DNA from 3 places in the Pectobacterium araliae genome. Region 3 is predicted to be linked to each of the others. Evidence: predicted binding sites of a transcription regulator. Region 3 holds the regulator's gene; each other region holds the start of a gene.

Region 1 (4,881 bases), 890 kb from region 3:
TGTTACCGCTGGAAGAAGCGATCAACGCGCGTTGGGGCGATCGCGTCAACGTGAGTTTTTCGACGCTCACCTGTCTGGAAGTGATGGCGGGCGGCGTATCTAAAGGCCATGCGCTGGAACAGGTGGCGAAGATTATCGGCTTCTCGCTCAAAGAGTGCGTGGCGTTTGGCGATGGTATGAACGACTACGAAATGTTGTCGATGGCGGGTAAAGGCTGCGTGATGCAGAACGCGCATCAGCGCCTGAAAGATTTACTGCCGGATCGCGAAGTGATTGGCACTAACGCGGATAGCGCGGTGCCGAATTACCTGCGGGAATTGTTTCTGAAGTAATTCATCGCCAAGGCCGGTAGCGACGTACTGGGGGAGGCAGTTGGATAGGATGATGCGCGGCGTAGCAGGTACGCCGCGCAGACAATACACGTTAAAGGTTAAGCGCGGTTGGCTAATTCTGCTTTATGCTTTTTCTCATTCAGCATAACAACAACCAGCAGAAGTACCGCCATAATGCTGCCGCCGATCATCACCATGAAACCGCCGTCCCAACCGAAGAAGTCAACGGTGTAGCCAACGATGGCGCTGGCGGCAACGGAGCCACCGAGGTAGCCGAACAGACCAGTGAAGCCCGCTGCCGTACCTGCCGCTTTCTTCGGTGCCAATTCCAGCGCGTGCAGGCCGATAAGCATAACCGGGCCGTAAATCAGGAAGCCGATGATGATCATACACGCCATGTCCACACCCGGATTACCGGCTGGGTTCATCCAGTACACGATAGTTGCTATTGTCACCAGCGTCATGAAGAACACGCCCGTTGCACCGCGGTTACCTTTGAAGACCTTATCAGACATCCAGCCGCACAGCAGCGTACCCGGAATACCCGCATATTCGTACAGGAAGTAAGCCCAGGAAGACTTATCCAGCGCGAAGTGCTTAACTTCCTTCAGGTAAGTCGGTGACCAGTCGAGGATGCCGTAACGCAGCAAGTAAACGAAGACGTTGGCGATAGCGATGTACCACAGCAGTTTGTTCGGGAAAACGTACTGCATGAAAATCTGCTTAGCCGTCAGTTCTTCTTCGTCTTTTTCATTATAGTCAACTGGATAGTCGTTTTTATACTCTTCAACTGGCGGTAAACCACAGGACTGAGGAGTATCACGCATTAAGGCAAACGCAATCAGCGCAACCAGAATCGCGGCGAAAGCTGGCATGTAGAGTGCCGCTTTCCAGTCGTTAAACCAGGCCATACCCAGCAGGAACAGCAGAGGTGGCAGCCCGCCGCCGACGTTGTGAGCACAGTTCCATACCGACACAATGCCGCCACGTTCTTTTTGTGACCACCAGTGAACCATGGTGCGCCCGCACGGTGGCCATCCCATTCCCTGGAACCAGCCGCACAAGAACAGCAGGACGAACATGACGGCAATGCTGGATGTTGCCCACGGTACAAAACCCATGAACAGCATAACGGCAGCGGCCAGAATCAGACCAGCAGGCAAGAATACTCGCGGGTTGGAACGGTCAGATACCGAACCCATGATGAATTTGGAAAAGCCGTAGGCGATGGAGATACCGGACAGTGCAAAGCCAAGATCGCCGCGCGAGAAGCCCTGTTCAATCAGATAAGGCATTGCCAGGGTGAAGTTTTTGCGTACCAGATAGTAAGCGGCGTAGCCAAAAAAGATCCCCATGAAAATCTGCCAGCGTAAGCGGCGATAGAGGGGATCGACACGATCCTGCGACACGCGTGGCTGGTGGGCTGCGGGCCTAAAAATACTCAGCATAGATATCTCCAATGCGAAAAAAAACGATAGCTTTTTTGTTCTATTACGAACGTTATTGTAAGGGGATAGCGTGCAAATGAGTGTGATTCATGACGCTAATGTTACACTTTTATGAAACTGTGACGATTTTTGCGCTCATGTTAACAGAATTGGAAAATTACACTGTGTGGTTTTAGTGATGTAAATCACACTTATTGTTTTTAAACTCCCATTTATTTTCGTTTAGTGTTCGTTTTTGCTCTTTATCAAACATTAACCCTTCTTTTTGTGTCCCAATAGCAACATACATACCCTCCGCCTGAAGTGAGAGCAGAATGAAAAACACGGGGAACTGGCGTGAAACTGACGTGGTTGTCATCGGCGGTGGCGCAACGGGGGCGGGTACGGCACGGGATTGTGCCCTGCGTGGACTGCGCTGCCTGTTACTTGAACGTTATGATATTGCGACCGGAGCGACCGGGCGTAATCACGGCTTATTACACAGCGGTGCCCGCTATGCGGTAACCGATGGCGAGTCTGCCCGTGAATGTATTGAAGAGAACCAGATTCTCCGGCGGATCGCTCGCCATTGCATTGAACCTACTGATGGTCTGTTTATCACCTTGCCGGAAGACGATCTCGGCTGGCAGGCGCAGTTTATCACTGCCTGTCAACAGGCAGGGATTGGCGCTCAGGCGTTGGATCCGCAGGAAGCGCTACGGCTGGAGCCAGCGGCAAACCCTACATTGACTGGTGCGGTTCGCGTGCCGGATGGCTCTGTCGATCCTTTTCGCCTGACGGCGGCCAACATGATCGATGCCTGCGAGCACGGCGCGGAAGTGCTGACCTATCATGAGGTCATCGGGCTGATTCGTCAGGGCGATCGTATTACCGGTGTGCGCGTTTTCGACCATAAAAAAGGTGTAGAAACAGAAATCTATGCACAGGTGGTGGTCAACGCGGGCGGTATTTGGGGGCAACATATTGCGGAATATGCCGATCTGCGTGTGCGCATGTTCCCGGCAAAAGGCGCGCTGTTGATTCTTGGCCACCGCATCAACAACATGGTGATCAACCGCTGTCGCAAACCGGCGGATGCCGACATTTTGGTGCCGGGCGATACCATTTCGCTGATTGGCACCACTTCAACTCACATCGATTACGATCAAATCGACAACATGCTGGTGACGCCTGCTGAGGTGGAAACGCTGATGCGGGAAGGCTCAATGCTGGCACCGAAGTTGGCGAGCACGCGCATTCTACGTGCCTATGCAGGCGTCCGCCCGCTGGTTGCCAACGATAGTGACCCTAGCGGGCGTAGCGTGAGTCGCGGCATTGTGCTGCTTGACCATGCCAGCCGTGACGGGCTGGAGGGATTTATTACCATCACTGGTGGCAAGCTGATGACCTATCGTCTGATGGCAGAATGGGTGACTGACGCGATCTGCAAGAAACTGGGTCATGACGTAGCTTGCTCAACGGCACAGACGCCGTTGCCCGGTTCTGAATCGCTGGAGGATGTGAAAACCGCGCCTCATGCTTTATCTGCGTATCCTGCGGCAAAACCGCTCTCTGCGCCGTTGCGCGGTTCGGCGATTTATCGCCACGGTGAACGTGCCGGGCGAATGCTATCCGGTGAACGTTTGGATCGTAGTCTGGTGTGCGAATGTGAGGCCGTGACGGCAGGGGAAGTGCGCTACGCCGTGGAATCGTTGCAGGTGAACAACCTGATTGATTTGCGTCGGCGTACTCGTGTTGGCATGGGAACTTGTCAGGGTGAGTTGTGCGCCTGCCGCGCGGCGGGGTTGTTGTGCCGTCTGGGGACTGCGACGCCGGAGCAATCGCTCACGCAGCTCAGCCAGTTTTTGAACGAACGCTGGAAAGGGATTCGCCCGATTGCCTGGGGCAATGCGCTGCGCGAAAGTGAGTTTACCAGTTGGATTTATCAGGGATTGTGCGGCCTGACGGCCAGCGACAGTCAGGAGGATCGTCATGCGCTATGACGTTGTGATTATCGGTGGCGGACTGGCGGGATTGACCTGCGGCATTCGTTTAGCGGAGCAGGGAAAACGCTGTGCGATTGTCAGCGCGGGGCAGAATGCGCTGCATTTTTCTTCCGGTGCGCTGGATTTACTTTCCCATCTCCCTGACGGACAGCCCGTGAGCCAGCCGCTTGATGCGTTGAATGAGTTGGCGCGTCAGGCTCCTCATCACCCGTATTCCCGTATAGGCGCGACGGCGCTAGCGACTTTGTTGCCACAGGCTGAGGCGCTGCTGGAACGTAGCAACATCACTCTGCTGGGCGACCATCACCACAATCACTGGCGTATGACGCCGTTAGGTAAGTTTCGTGCATGTTGGCTAAGTCCGGTTGATGGCGTCACGCGTGGTCTGCCGGATTCCTGTTTTGGCGACAATCCACTCATCGCCGGGATTGAAGGCTTTCTGGATTTTCAGTCTCGTATTGTGGCTGGCACGCTTCAGACGCAGGGTGTTGCGGCACGTAGCGATGAGCTCAAGCTGCCGGTGTTGGATCGGTTACGTCAAAACCCCAGCGAATTCCGTGCGGTAAATATCGCCCGTGTGCTGGATCGACCGGAAAATCGCGCGACGCTGGTGGAAGAGTTGTCGCTTCTGGCCAACGGCAACGATGCCATCATCATGCCTGCCTGTCTGGGATTGGACAGCCCCGAGATCGTGCGTGAACTCGCTGATGCATTAGGTAAACCGGTGCTGCTGCTGCCGACCTTACCGCCGTCGGTACTCGGATTGCGCTTGCATCAGGCGCTGTCGCAGCGTTTCCGCCAACTGGGTGGCATGGTGATGCCGGGCGATCGCGCGGTGCGTGCATCGCTGTCGCCGCAGGAGATCGCTGTTCATAGCCACCACCACCGTGATATTCCGCTGCGGGCGAAGCATGCGGTGTTGGCGAGCGGGAGTTTCTTTAGCAATGGGTTGGTAACACAGTTCGATCGGGTGGCTGAACCCGTCTTCGGGCTGGACATTCGGTTTGCTGACCAGCGCGAGGGGTGGAGCCAGCAGGACGTGTTTGCGCCGCAGCCTTATATGCAATTTGGCGTGATTGTCGATGAGCATCTGCATCCGCATATCGGGGGAGAAAC
Region 2 (4,881 bases), 1.2 Mb from region 3:
ATACCATACCCACCTTGGCACGTAGCAGCGCGATGTCTTGCTTATCCGTCAGGATGTTATTGCCATCCAGCAGGATATCGCCCTCGGCGCGCTGCTCAGGGTAGAGCTGATACATTTTATTCAACGTGCGTAGCAGCGTGGATTTGCCACAACCGGACGGACCGATAAACGCGGTAACCTGATTCGCGGCAATATCCAGCGTAATGTTTTTCAACGCATGGAATTTTCCGTAATAGAAATTCAGATCGCGTACCTGGATTTTGTTGGATGTCTCAGTAGCCATACTCATCAAGACTTCTCTCTTTTTCCTGGCGCTGCCGGGCAACACCTTGAATTTATTTACTGTTTATCAACGAATTACGATTTCTTCGCTAATTAATGCTTCTTAGCAGAGAAAATAACACGCGCCAGAATATTCAATAGCAGAACGCACAGCGTAATCAGCAGAACCCCTGCCCAGGCCAACTGCTGCCACTCCACAAACGGACTCATGGCAAACTTGAAGATGGTGACTGGCAGGTTAGCAATCGGATGCATCATATCCGTGCTCCAGAACTGATTCGACAGCGATGTAAACAGCAGCGGAGCGGTTTCTCCGGCGATACGCGCAATAGCCAGCAACACCCCGGTGATGATGCCCGATACTGATGCCTTCAGCGTAATCGCCGAAATCATTTTCCATTTCGGCGTACCCAGCGCATAAGCCGCTTCACGCAGGCTATCCGGTACCAGTTTAAGCATGTTTTCGGTCGTTCGAATCACAATCGGCACCTGCAACAGCGCCAGCGCCAGCACGCCCGCCCAGCCGGAGAAGTGCTGCATCTTGGCCACCACCAGCGTGTAGACAAACAGACCCACCACAATCGACGGTGCTGAAAGCAGAATGTCGTTGATGAAACGAATCACTTCGGCGATCCAGGATTTACGACCGTATTCCGCCAGATAGATGCCCGCCATAATACCCAGCGGCGTACCCAGCAGCGTCGCCCACAGGATCAACAATCCGCTCCCGACGATGGCATTCGCCAACCCACCCCCCGCCGTATTAGGCGGCGGCGTCATTTCGGTAAACAACGCCAGAGACATGCCATCTACGCCTCGGGTCACGGTCGAAAACAGGATCCAGACCAGCCAGAACAGGCCGAACACCATCGTGGACATGGATAAGAACAGCGCAATGCGGTTTTTCTGGCGGCGCCAGGCCTGCATTTTACGCCGCGAACGCTCCAGAGCAGCGTCTTGCTCTATGCCTAATGTCGCCATTAGCGCGCCCCCTCATTTTTAGCCAGACGCATCACCATCAGCTTTGAACATGCCAGAACAATAAAGGTAATCACAAACAGGATCAGCCCCAGCTCCATCAGCGCCGCCGTGTGTACGCCGGATTCCGCTTCGGCGAATTCGTTCGCCAGCGCAGAGGTAATACTGTTGCCTGGCATATACAGCGACGCGCTGTCGAGTTGGTAGGTATTACCGATGATAAAGGTGACCGCCATGGTTTCCCCCAAGGCACGCCCCAATCCCAACATCACCCCGCCGATGACACCGTTCTTGGTGTAAGGCAGTACAATGCGCCAAATCACTTCCCACGTTGTACAGCCAATACCGTAGGCAGATTCTTTCATCATGACGGGCGTTTGCTCAAACACGTCACGCATGACCGCTGCAATGTAAGGGATAATCATGATGGCCAGAATAACGCCGGCCGCCAGAATACCAATCCCGAATGCTGGGCCAGAGAACAGTGAACCCACAATAGGGATGCCGGACAGGACGTTGCCTACTGGCTGCTGAAAATATTTGGCGAATAGCGGAGCAAAAATGAACAGCCCCCACATGCCATAAACAATACTCGGTATGGCCGCCAGCAATTCAATGGCTACGCCAAGCGGGCGTTTCAACCAGGCGGGTGCCAGTTCAGTCAGAAATAACGCAATCCCAAAGCTAATCGGAATCGCAATAATCAGTGCAATCAGTGAGGTTACGACCGTACCGTAAATCGGAACCAGTGCACCAAACTGCTCTGCGGGCGCATCCCACTCTTTCGTCCACAAGAAGGAAAAACCGAACTTCTCGATGCTGGGCCAGGACGCCACAATCAGGGAAACGATGATGCCGCCCAACAGCAGTAGCGTAACCAGCGCCGCCAGTTTTACCAGCGTGCTGAAGAGGATATCGCCATATTTCCCCGGGGCTTTGATAGTTGGCTTGTACTCCGCCATACGTCTCTCTTCTCGTTTTAACTGCATTTGATAAGCTATTGAAGGCAGAGAGGTTGCTATCACCTCTCCGCCCCGATACGACGTGTTATTCCACTACGTATTTCCCAGAACCTGAAAACCTCATCACGCTCTGGTTATCAACACGATGGTGTCGATACAATAATTAGTACAGCGCTTTACCGCTGCTGTCTTTTACCTGGGTTTTCCAGGCAGCACGGATTTGCTCAACCACTTCTTTTGGCAGTGTGGCGTAATCCAGCGCTTCAGCTTGCTCGCCACCTTTCTTGAACGCCCAGTCGAAGAATTTCAACACTTCAGCGCCCTGCTCAGGTTTCTCCTGTTTGGTCTGAACCAGGATGAACGTGGTTGAGGTGATCGGCCATGCATCCGCGCCTTTCTGGTTCGTCAGATCCTGAGCGAAAGACTTGCTCCAGTCGATCTCTTTAGCCGCGTTGCTGAAGCTGGCGCCAGTCGGGCTAACCGCTTTGCCATCGGCAGAAATCAGTTTGGTGTAAGCCAGGTTGTTCTGCTTGGCATACGCGTATTCTACGTAACCGATAGAACCAGGCAGACGTTGTACGAACGCCGCGATACCATCGTTACCTTTACCGCCCAGACCGGTTGGCCAGTTCACAGTAGAACCTGCACCAATCTTCTCTTTCCACTCTGGGTTCACTTTTGCCAGGTAGCTGGTGAACACGAAAGACGTACCAGAACCGTCAGCACGACGAACCACAGCGATATCCTGATCTGGCAGCTTGGCGTTCGGGTTCAGTTTGGTGATGGCCGGGTCGTTCCATTTTTTGATGTTACCCAGGTAGATATCACCCAGTGTTTTACCGTCCAGCGTCAATTCGCCAGATTTGATACCAGGAACGTTTACTGCCAGTACCACGCCACCAATAACGGTTGGGAACTGGAATAAACCATCCTGTGCTAATTTGTCGTCGGCCAGAGGCGCGTCAGAAGCACCGAAATCTACCGTTTTAGCGATAATCTGTTTTACACCGCCAGAAGAACCGATTCCTTGATAGTTAACTTTATTGCCGGTTTCTTTTTGATAAGAGTCAGCCCATTTGGCATAAACAGGCGCAGGGAATGTCGCACCGGCACCGGTGAGGTTAGCGGCTGCAAAAGCGGAGACCGCTGTCAGAGAAAAGGTTGCCGCAACAACACTGGCAAGAGTGGTACGCATCAGTTTCATAATCCCTCCTGTGGGATACTCGACGTCTCGACGTAGAGTCGTTATCAATCAGAGTTATCAAATCAGAGTGTAGTTCGCAGGAGGAAAAATAGGACAATTTGGTGACAGTAAAATGTACACAACATGACAGTTTTATGACAACCACAGTAAGCGGGGAAATTCAGGCCTTTTTAAGCTCTGTGGGGAGTTACAGCGGATGATTCCCCCCTGCATCACCTGATTTCCGAGATGAACGCAGTAGGGCAAAATCCATGCAAAACCGGGGAACCCGAAGGGCTGACTTGTGAGTATTGACCCGCCGAAACCTGTACACCCCTCGATGTACAGGCACTATTTTATACAACTAAATCGCTCAAAAATCGCTTTGCACGAGGGTGCTCAGGCGCTGTGAAGAATCGCGCTGGCGTTGATTTCTCCAAAATTCGTCCCTGATCCATAAACCAAATGGTATCGGCAACGTCACGGGCAAAATTCATTTCATGCGTCACACACATCATAGTCATTCCTTCTTGTGCCAGACCGCGCATCACATTCAGCACTTCGCCGACCATTTCAGGATCGAGCGCCGATGTCGGTTCGTCAAATAACATGACAGGTGGCTTCATCGCCAGTGCGCGCGCAATTGCCACGCGCTGCTGTTGCCCACCGGAAAGTTGTGCGGGATACGCTTGTGCTTTGTGTGACAACCCCACCCGCTCAAGCAATTCTCCTGCGTTCTTACGGGCTTCTGAACGTTTCATGCCCAGCACCTTGATCGGCGACATCATGATGTTATCCATAACCGATACGTGCGGGAACAGGTTGAAGTTCTGAAAGACAAAGCCAATGCGTGTACGCAGTTGATTCAGTCGCGTACTGGTGCCATGAATATCCATACCATCAAATAAGATCTGCCCTTGCTCAATAGGCTCTAAACGATTGACGGTACGAATTAGCGTGGATTTTCCAGAACCGGATGGACCGCAAACCACCACCACTTCACCAGGTTTAACTTCAGCACTCAGATCGGTCAGCGCCTGATACTCACCGTACCATTTATTGACCTGATTAAATAAAATCATCGGGATCATGGTGCCTCCTTCTTCAGATTAGGGTTGGCGAAAAATAATTGATGAGGGTTATCATCACCCGACGGGGATTGTTCATTCAGTCGTTTGTTGGCAATCCAGCTTTCAAGTCGGTTCGCTAAAAAAGTCAAACTAAAACAGATGATGTAGTAACTCAGTGCGACAATGGCGAAAACCTGAAACGGTTTGGTAAGCAGTTGGTTACTCACTTGATTAGCCGCGTAGGTCAGCTCAGGAACGTTAATCACATAGCCCAATGTGCTGTCTTTGATAATCGACACCAGCTGGCTGATCAGGCTTGGCAGCGAGTTAAATAACGCCTGGGGTAAGATCACCAGCCGTAAGGCTTTCAGGTGGCTCATCCCCAATGCACGCGAGGCTTCATATT
Region 3 (4,881 bases):
AGCATCATAGATCGTGTAAAGCGTCCGAAATCCAGCCCGGTGAGCTGTGTGATCATCTCTTTCTTATCATTGAGCTTTTCACACAGAATCTTGCCGCCTTCAATGAGTGCGAGTTCAGCCTTCGGGGACTGTAAGTTACCTTCAGGGGTATTTCTTGCCCGACGCTGGCTCCAGAAAGCACGGTATCCCACGCCTTTAACTTCAAATTCGACCTCGGCGAGGCACTCCGCGGTGTTGCGCGTCATCAGGTCATTATTGCCTGCGGAAAGCTGACCCAACCGTGGTGTTTCGTGATACAGCGCCAGACAGATGGCATCCAGCAGCGTGGTTTTTCCTGCGCCAGTTGGGCCGGTAATGGCAAACAAGCCGTTGCTGGAAAAGGGCTCCTGCGTGAAGTCGATCTTCCATTCGCCTTTCAGCGCGTTGAGGTTTTTTAAGCGCAGACTGAGGATTTTCATTGGGCAGGCTCGCTATTTTCCAATTCATTAATAACCTGAGTAAACAGCGTGCGAACGCGCTGTTGGCGACCCTCTTCCATTGCCGTCTCCGTTGCCAGACGACGCTCAAAAACGTCATATACGCTCAATTCGTCCAGCGTTTCCTTGTCCTGTTGTGTAATTGTCTGCATACGCTGTTCGCGCGTGCGACGTAGCAGAAGCACCTCAACGGGCAGGTTCTCAGTCATCGCTTGAACGCGTTTTTGCATGTCGCTCAGATAATCCTGTGTACTGAGTTCGATATCCAGCCAGACGGGTTTATCGCCCTGATAGTTCTGGAAAACGGACAGTTGTTGCTCAATATCGCTCAGACTGCCTTTAATCAACTGCATCGGCTGGGTTACGGGAATGGGCAGTATGTCTATTTGCGGTGGCGTGTCTGGTGCAAAACTCACCAGACAGATGGACTTCTCGCTGTTGAGTTCATCAAAACTTAGCGGGATAGGCGAACCGCTGTAGCGAATGTGCTCACTTTGTGTCACGCGCTGTGGGCGGTGAATATGCCCAAGTGCAATGTAATCCGCAGGGGGAAAAGCTTGAGCAGGGAAGGCATCGAGTGTGCCAATATAGATCTCGCGCACGGATTCTGAGGCGGTTGCGCCAATCGTCGTCAGATGGCCGGTTGCAATAATCGGCAGTGGCAGGCCAAGCTCGTCGCGTTTTTGGCAAGCCAGTTGATAGCACTGCTGGTAGTGCTCGGTAATCGCTTCCTGTAGCGCCAGCTGTTTTTCATCACCGGATTGTCCAGCTTTGCTGGTTAGCACATCACGCGGGCGTAAAAAAGGAATCGCGCAGAGCAGGGCACCGGGCTGCCGCTGACGGTTTTCCAGCAGGAGTACCTGCTGGGCGGGATCGTCGCTGGCACAGGCAATGACGCGCGTATTCAGGCAGGCCAACAACTCGCGCGATTCATTCAACATTGCGACGGAATCATGGTTGCCGCCGAGAATGACAAGTTGGCAGCCTGTGCGCTGGAGTTCTACCACGAAGCTATAATACATTTCCCGTGCATAGCTGGGGGGCGAACCGTTATCAAAAATATCACCTGCGACTATAATGGCATCGACCTGATGGTGTTCCACCTGAGCGATAAGCCAGCGCAGAAAAGCCTGATGTTCAGCGGCGCGGCTTTTGGTATAAAAGTATTGCCCTAAATGCCAATCGGCTGTGTGGATAATGCGCATCGTGTTCTCTCGATATTCATGCCGCGTGGCGTTGTCATTATTCATGATGTGAAAGAGGGCGTTGTCGCTATAGCGCTTTGTCACCGTAATGCCATGATTATATATAGCAGGGATGACGGCTGTCGCGGTGGAATCAAGAGTTTGGAAAGCGGCTCGAAAAATCAGATGTATGCGCTGTAACACCAGACGATGAGTGGCCGTGTGTTTTTCATAAATCTGTCATAAAACTGACGCATAATGCCTTTCGCCTGCTAACAGCGACGATGATTAACGACAGGATTAACAATGGCAAAACGCATATTAGTCGTGGAAGATGAAGCACCAATTCGTGAAATGGTTTGCTTTGTACTGGAACAAAATGGCTATCAACCAGTGGAAGCCGAAGATTATGACAGTGCGGTCACGCAACTGTCAGAGCCGTTCCCAGAGCTGGTGTTATTGGACTGGATGCTGCCAGGCGGTTCGGGCCTGCAATTCATCAAGCATATGAAACGCGAGGCGCTAACGCGTGATATCCCGGTAATGATGTTGACCGCGCGTGGCGAAGAAGAAGACCGCGTGCGTGGGCTTGAAGTGGGGGCGGATGATTACATTACCAAGCCGTTTTCGCCCAAAGAATTGGTGGCGCGTATCAAAGCCGTGATGCGCCGAATTTCACCGATGGCGGTGGAAGAAGTGATTGAAATGCGTGGCCTGAGCCTCGATCCTTCCTCGCATCGGGTGACCACCGAAGAGCACGCGTTGGACATGGGGCCGACGGAATTTAAACTGCTGCATTTCTTTATGACGCATCCTGAACGTGTTTATAGCCGGGAACAGTTGCTGAATCACGTTTGGGGCACTAACGTTTATGTTGAAGATCGTACTGTCGATGTCCATATTCGTCGCCTGCGTAAAGCACTGGAAACCAGCGGACATGACAAAATGGTGCAAACCGTTCGGGGAACGGGCTACCGTTTTTCAACGCGTTACTGAGGTGATCGTAACCGGAGAAACATTAACGTGCTAGAACGTTTATCCTGGAAAAGGCTGGCATTGGAGCTGGCTTTTTTTTGTTTGCCCGCGTTGCTGCTGGGGCTGATTTTTGGCTATTTGCCCTGGTTTCTGCTGGTCGCCGTATTAGGCTTACTCTGCTGGAATTTTTATAACCAGCTTAAACTCTCTTATTGGCTGTGGGTTGACCGCAGCATGACGCCACCGCCCGGCCGCTGGAGCTGGGAGCCGCTATTTTATGGACTTTATCAGATGCAGTTGCGGAACCGACGCCGACGCCGAGAACTGGCGCTCCTGATCAAGCGGTTTCGCAGCGGTGCCGAATCCTTGCCGGATGCCGTGGTGATCACCACCGAAGAAGGGACGATCTTCTGGTGTAATCATTTGGCGCAGCACCTGCTCAATTTTCGCTGGCCGGAGGATAACGGTCAGAATATCCTTAACTTATTGCGCTACCCCGAGTTCACGAATTACATGAAAGGACAGGATTTTAGCCGTCCTCTCACGTTGCAGTTGAATAATTCCCACCATGTTGAATTCCGTGTGATGCCGTATTCTGAAGGGCAACTTTTGATGGTGGTGCGTGACATTACGCAAATGCATCAACTCGAAGGCGCCAGACGTAACTTTTTTGCCAACGTAAGCCATGAACTGCGTACGCCGCTGACGGTGTTGCAGGGTTATCTGGAAATGATGCAGGAAGAAACGCTGGATGCCGCACTACGCGGGAAGGCGTTGAATACGATGCAGGAACAGACTCGACGCATGGACGGGCTGGTCAAACAGCTGCTGACCTTGTCCCGCATTGAGGCGGCGACGGCGATCGATCTGAATGAAAAAGTCGATATTCCGTTAATGCTGCGCGTATTACAGCGTGAAGCGCAGACGCTGAGTCAAGGGCGTCATGAGATCGTCTTTCGTGTGAATGAAAATCTCCGCGTGTTTGGTAACGAAGAACAGCTGCGTAGTGCAGTATCCAACCTGGTGTATAACGCAGTCAACCATACGCCAGCGGGGACGCGTATCGAAGTCTGCTGGCAGAAGATCCCACAGGGGGCGCAGTTTCAGGTCAGCGATAACGGGCCGGGGATTGCAGCCGAGCATTTGCCGCGCCTGACTGAACGTTTTTATCGGGTGGATAAGGCGCGTTCGCGACAGACTGGCGGTAGCGGGCTGGGGCTGGCGATTGTTAAGCACGCACTTAGCCATCACGATTCCCGTTTGGAGATTATGAGTGAAGACGGTCTGGGATCGCGTTTTGTCTTTACGTTGCCGAATCGGTTGATTGTCCCTACCTCTGTGGCTGAAAATACGGCGAAACCTTCTGCCTGACGGAAAACGTTATTCATGATAGTCGCCACACGTATCGCAGTTGCTTTTTTACTGCTGCTCAGTGCGTTTTGCTCCGCGCAGCCCCGTCAAATGCTGGCGGGTAATCTCTCCAGCGCGGGGTCAGACACGCTGGCTAATCTGATGGCTTTTTGGGCGGCGGATTTCAGCCAGCATTATCCGAATGTGAATTTACAGATTCAGGCTGCGGGTTCGTCCTCTGCACCTACGTCTCTGGCGTCGGGTGCCGCCCAGCTCGGGCCGATGAGCAGAGCGATGAAGGCCAGCGAAATTGAGGCGTTTGTTCAGCACTATGGCTATCCGCCGCTGGCGGTGCCAGTGGCGATGGATGCGCTCGTCGTATTGGTTAATCAGGATAACCCGCTGTCTGGACTAAATTTGTCACAGTTGGATGCTATCTTTTCGATTACGCAGCGCTGTGGTAATCAGCAGCCGATAAAACAGTGGGGCGATCTCGGGTTACGCGGTAGCTGGGAGAAACGCACGCTATTACGCTATGGGCGAAATTCTGCCTCAGGAACCTATGGGTTCTTTAAACAAAAAGCGCTATGTCGCGGCGATTTCCTGCCTCAAGTCAATGAATTGCCAGGTTCGGCGTCCGTTGTACAAGCGGTTGCGGCATCAACGGATGCGATCGGTTATGCCAGTGTGGGGTTTCGTACCAGCGGCGTAAAGATGCTGCCATTAGCTGCACAAGGCACGGACTACATTTCCCCTTCAACTGAAAATATCCGCAGCGGTTTATATCCCTACACCCGTTATCTCTATATCTATGTCAACAAAGCACCCGGTCAACCGTTGGAAGCGCTGACGGCGGCATTTCTAGCACGCGTGTTGTCCGAAACGGGGCAGTCGCT

Evidence for each region. The regulator PhoB, encoded in region 3, activates phosphate uptake and scavenging genes when phosphate is short. The targets are predictions, from matches to a motif close to CTGTCATAAAACTGNCNNAT.
Region 1: a site for PhoB is predicted at 1,879-1,898, ahead of glpT (glycerol-3-phosphate transporter). Genes of this name have one in related genera too.
Region 2: a site for PhoB is predicted at 3,548-3,567, ahead of pstS (phosphate ABC transporter substrate-binding protein PstS). Genes of this name have one in related genera too.

Annotation. Positions count from the first base shown of each region.
Region 1 covers NZ_AP028908.1:234,832-239,712, forward strand. The annotation lists gene yigL (sugar/pyridoxal phosphate phosphatase YigL) at 1-332, shown strand, start outside; gene glpT (glycerol-3-phosphate transporter) at 431-1,780, opposite strand; gene glpA (anaerobic glycerol-3-phosphate dehydrogenase subunit A) at 2,095-3,762, shown strand; gene glpB (glycerol-3-phosphate dehydrogenase subunit GlpB) at 3,752-4,881, shown strand, end outside.
Region 2 covers NZ_AP028908.1:4,625,205-4,630,085, reverse strand. The annotation lists gene pstB (phosphate ABC transporter ATP-binding protein PstB) at 1-289, opposite strand, end outside; gene pstA (phosphate ABC transporter permease PstA) at 376-1,263, opposite strand; gene pstC (phosphate ABC transporter permease PstC) at 1,263-2,222, opposite strand; gene pstS (phosphate ABC transporter substrate-binding protein PstS) at 2,386-3,426, opposite strand; gene AACH44_RS20960 (amino acid ABC transporter ATP-binding protein) at 3,762-4,496, opposite strand; gene AACH44_RS20955 (amino acid ABC transporter permease) at 4,493-4,881, opposite strand, start outside.
Region 3 covers NZ_AP028908.1:1,123,976-1,128,856, forward strand. The annotation lists gene AACH44_RS05010 (AAA family ATPase) at 1-458, opposite strand, end outside; gene sbcD (exonuclease subunit SbcD) at 455-1,681, opposite strand; gene phoB (phosphate response regulator transcription factor PhoB) at 1,967-2,656, shown strand; gene phoR (phosphate regulon sensor histidine kinase PhoR) at 2,684-4,006, shown strand; gene AACH44_RS05030 (PstS family phosphate ABC transporter substrate-binding protein) at 4,022-4,881, shown strand, end outside.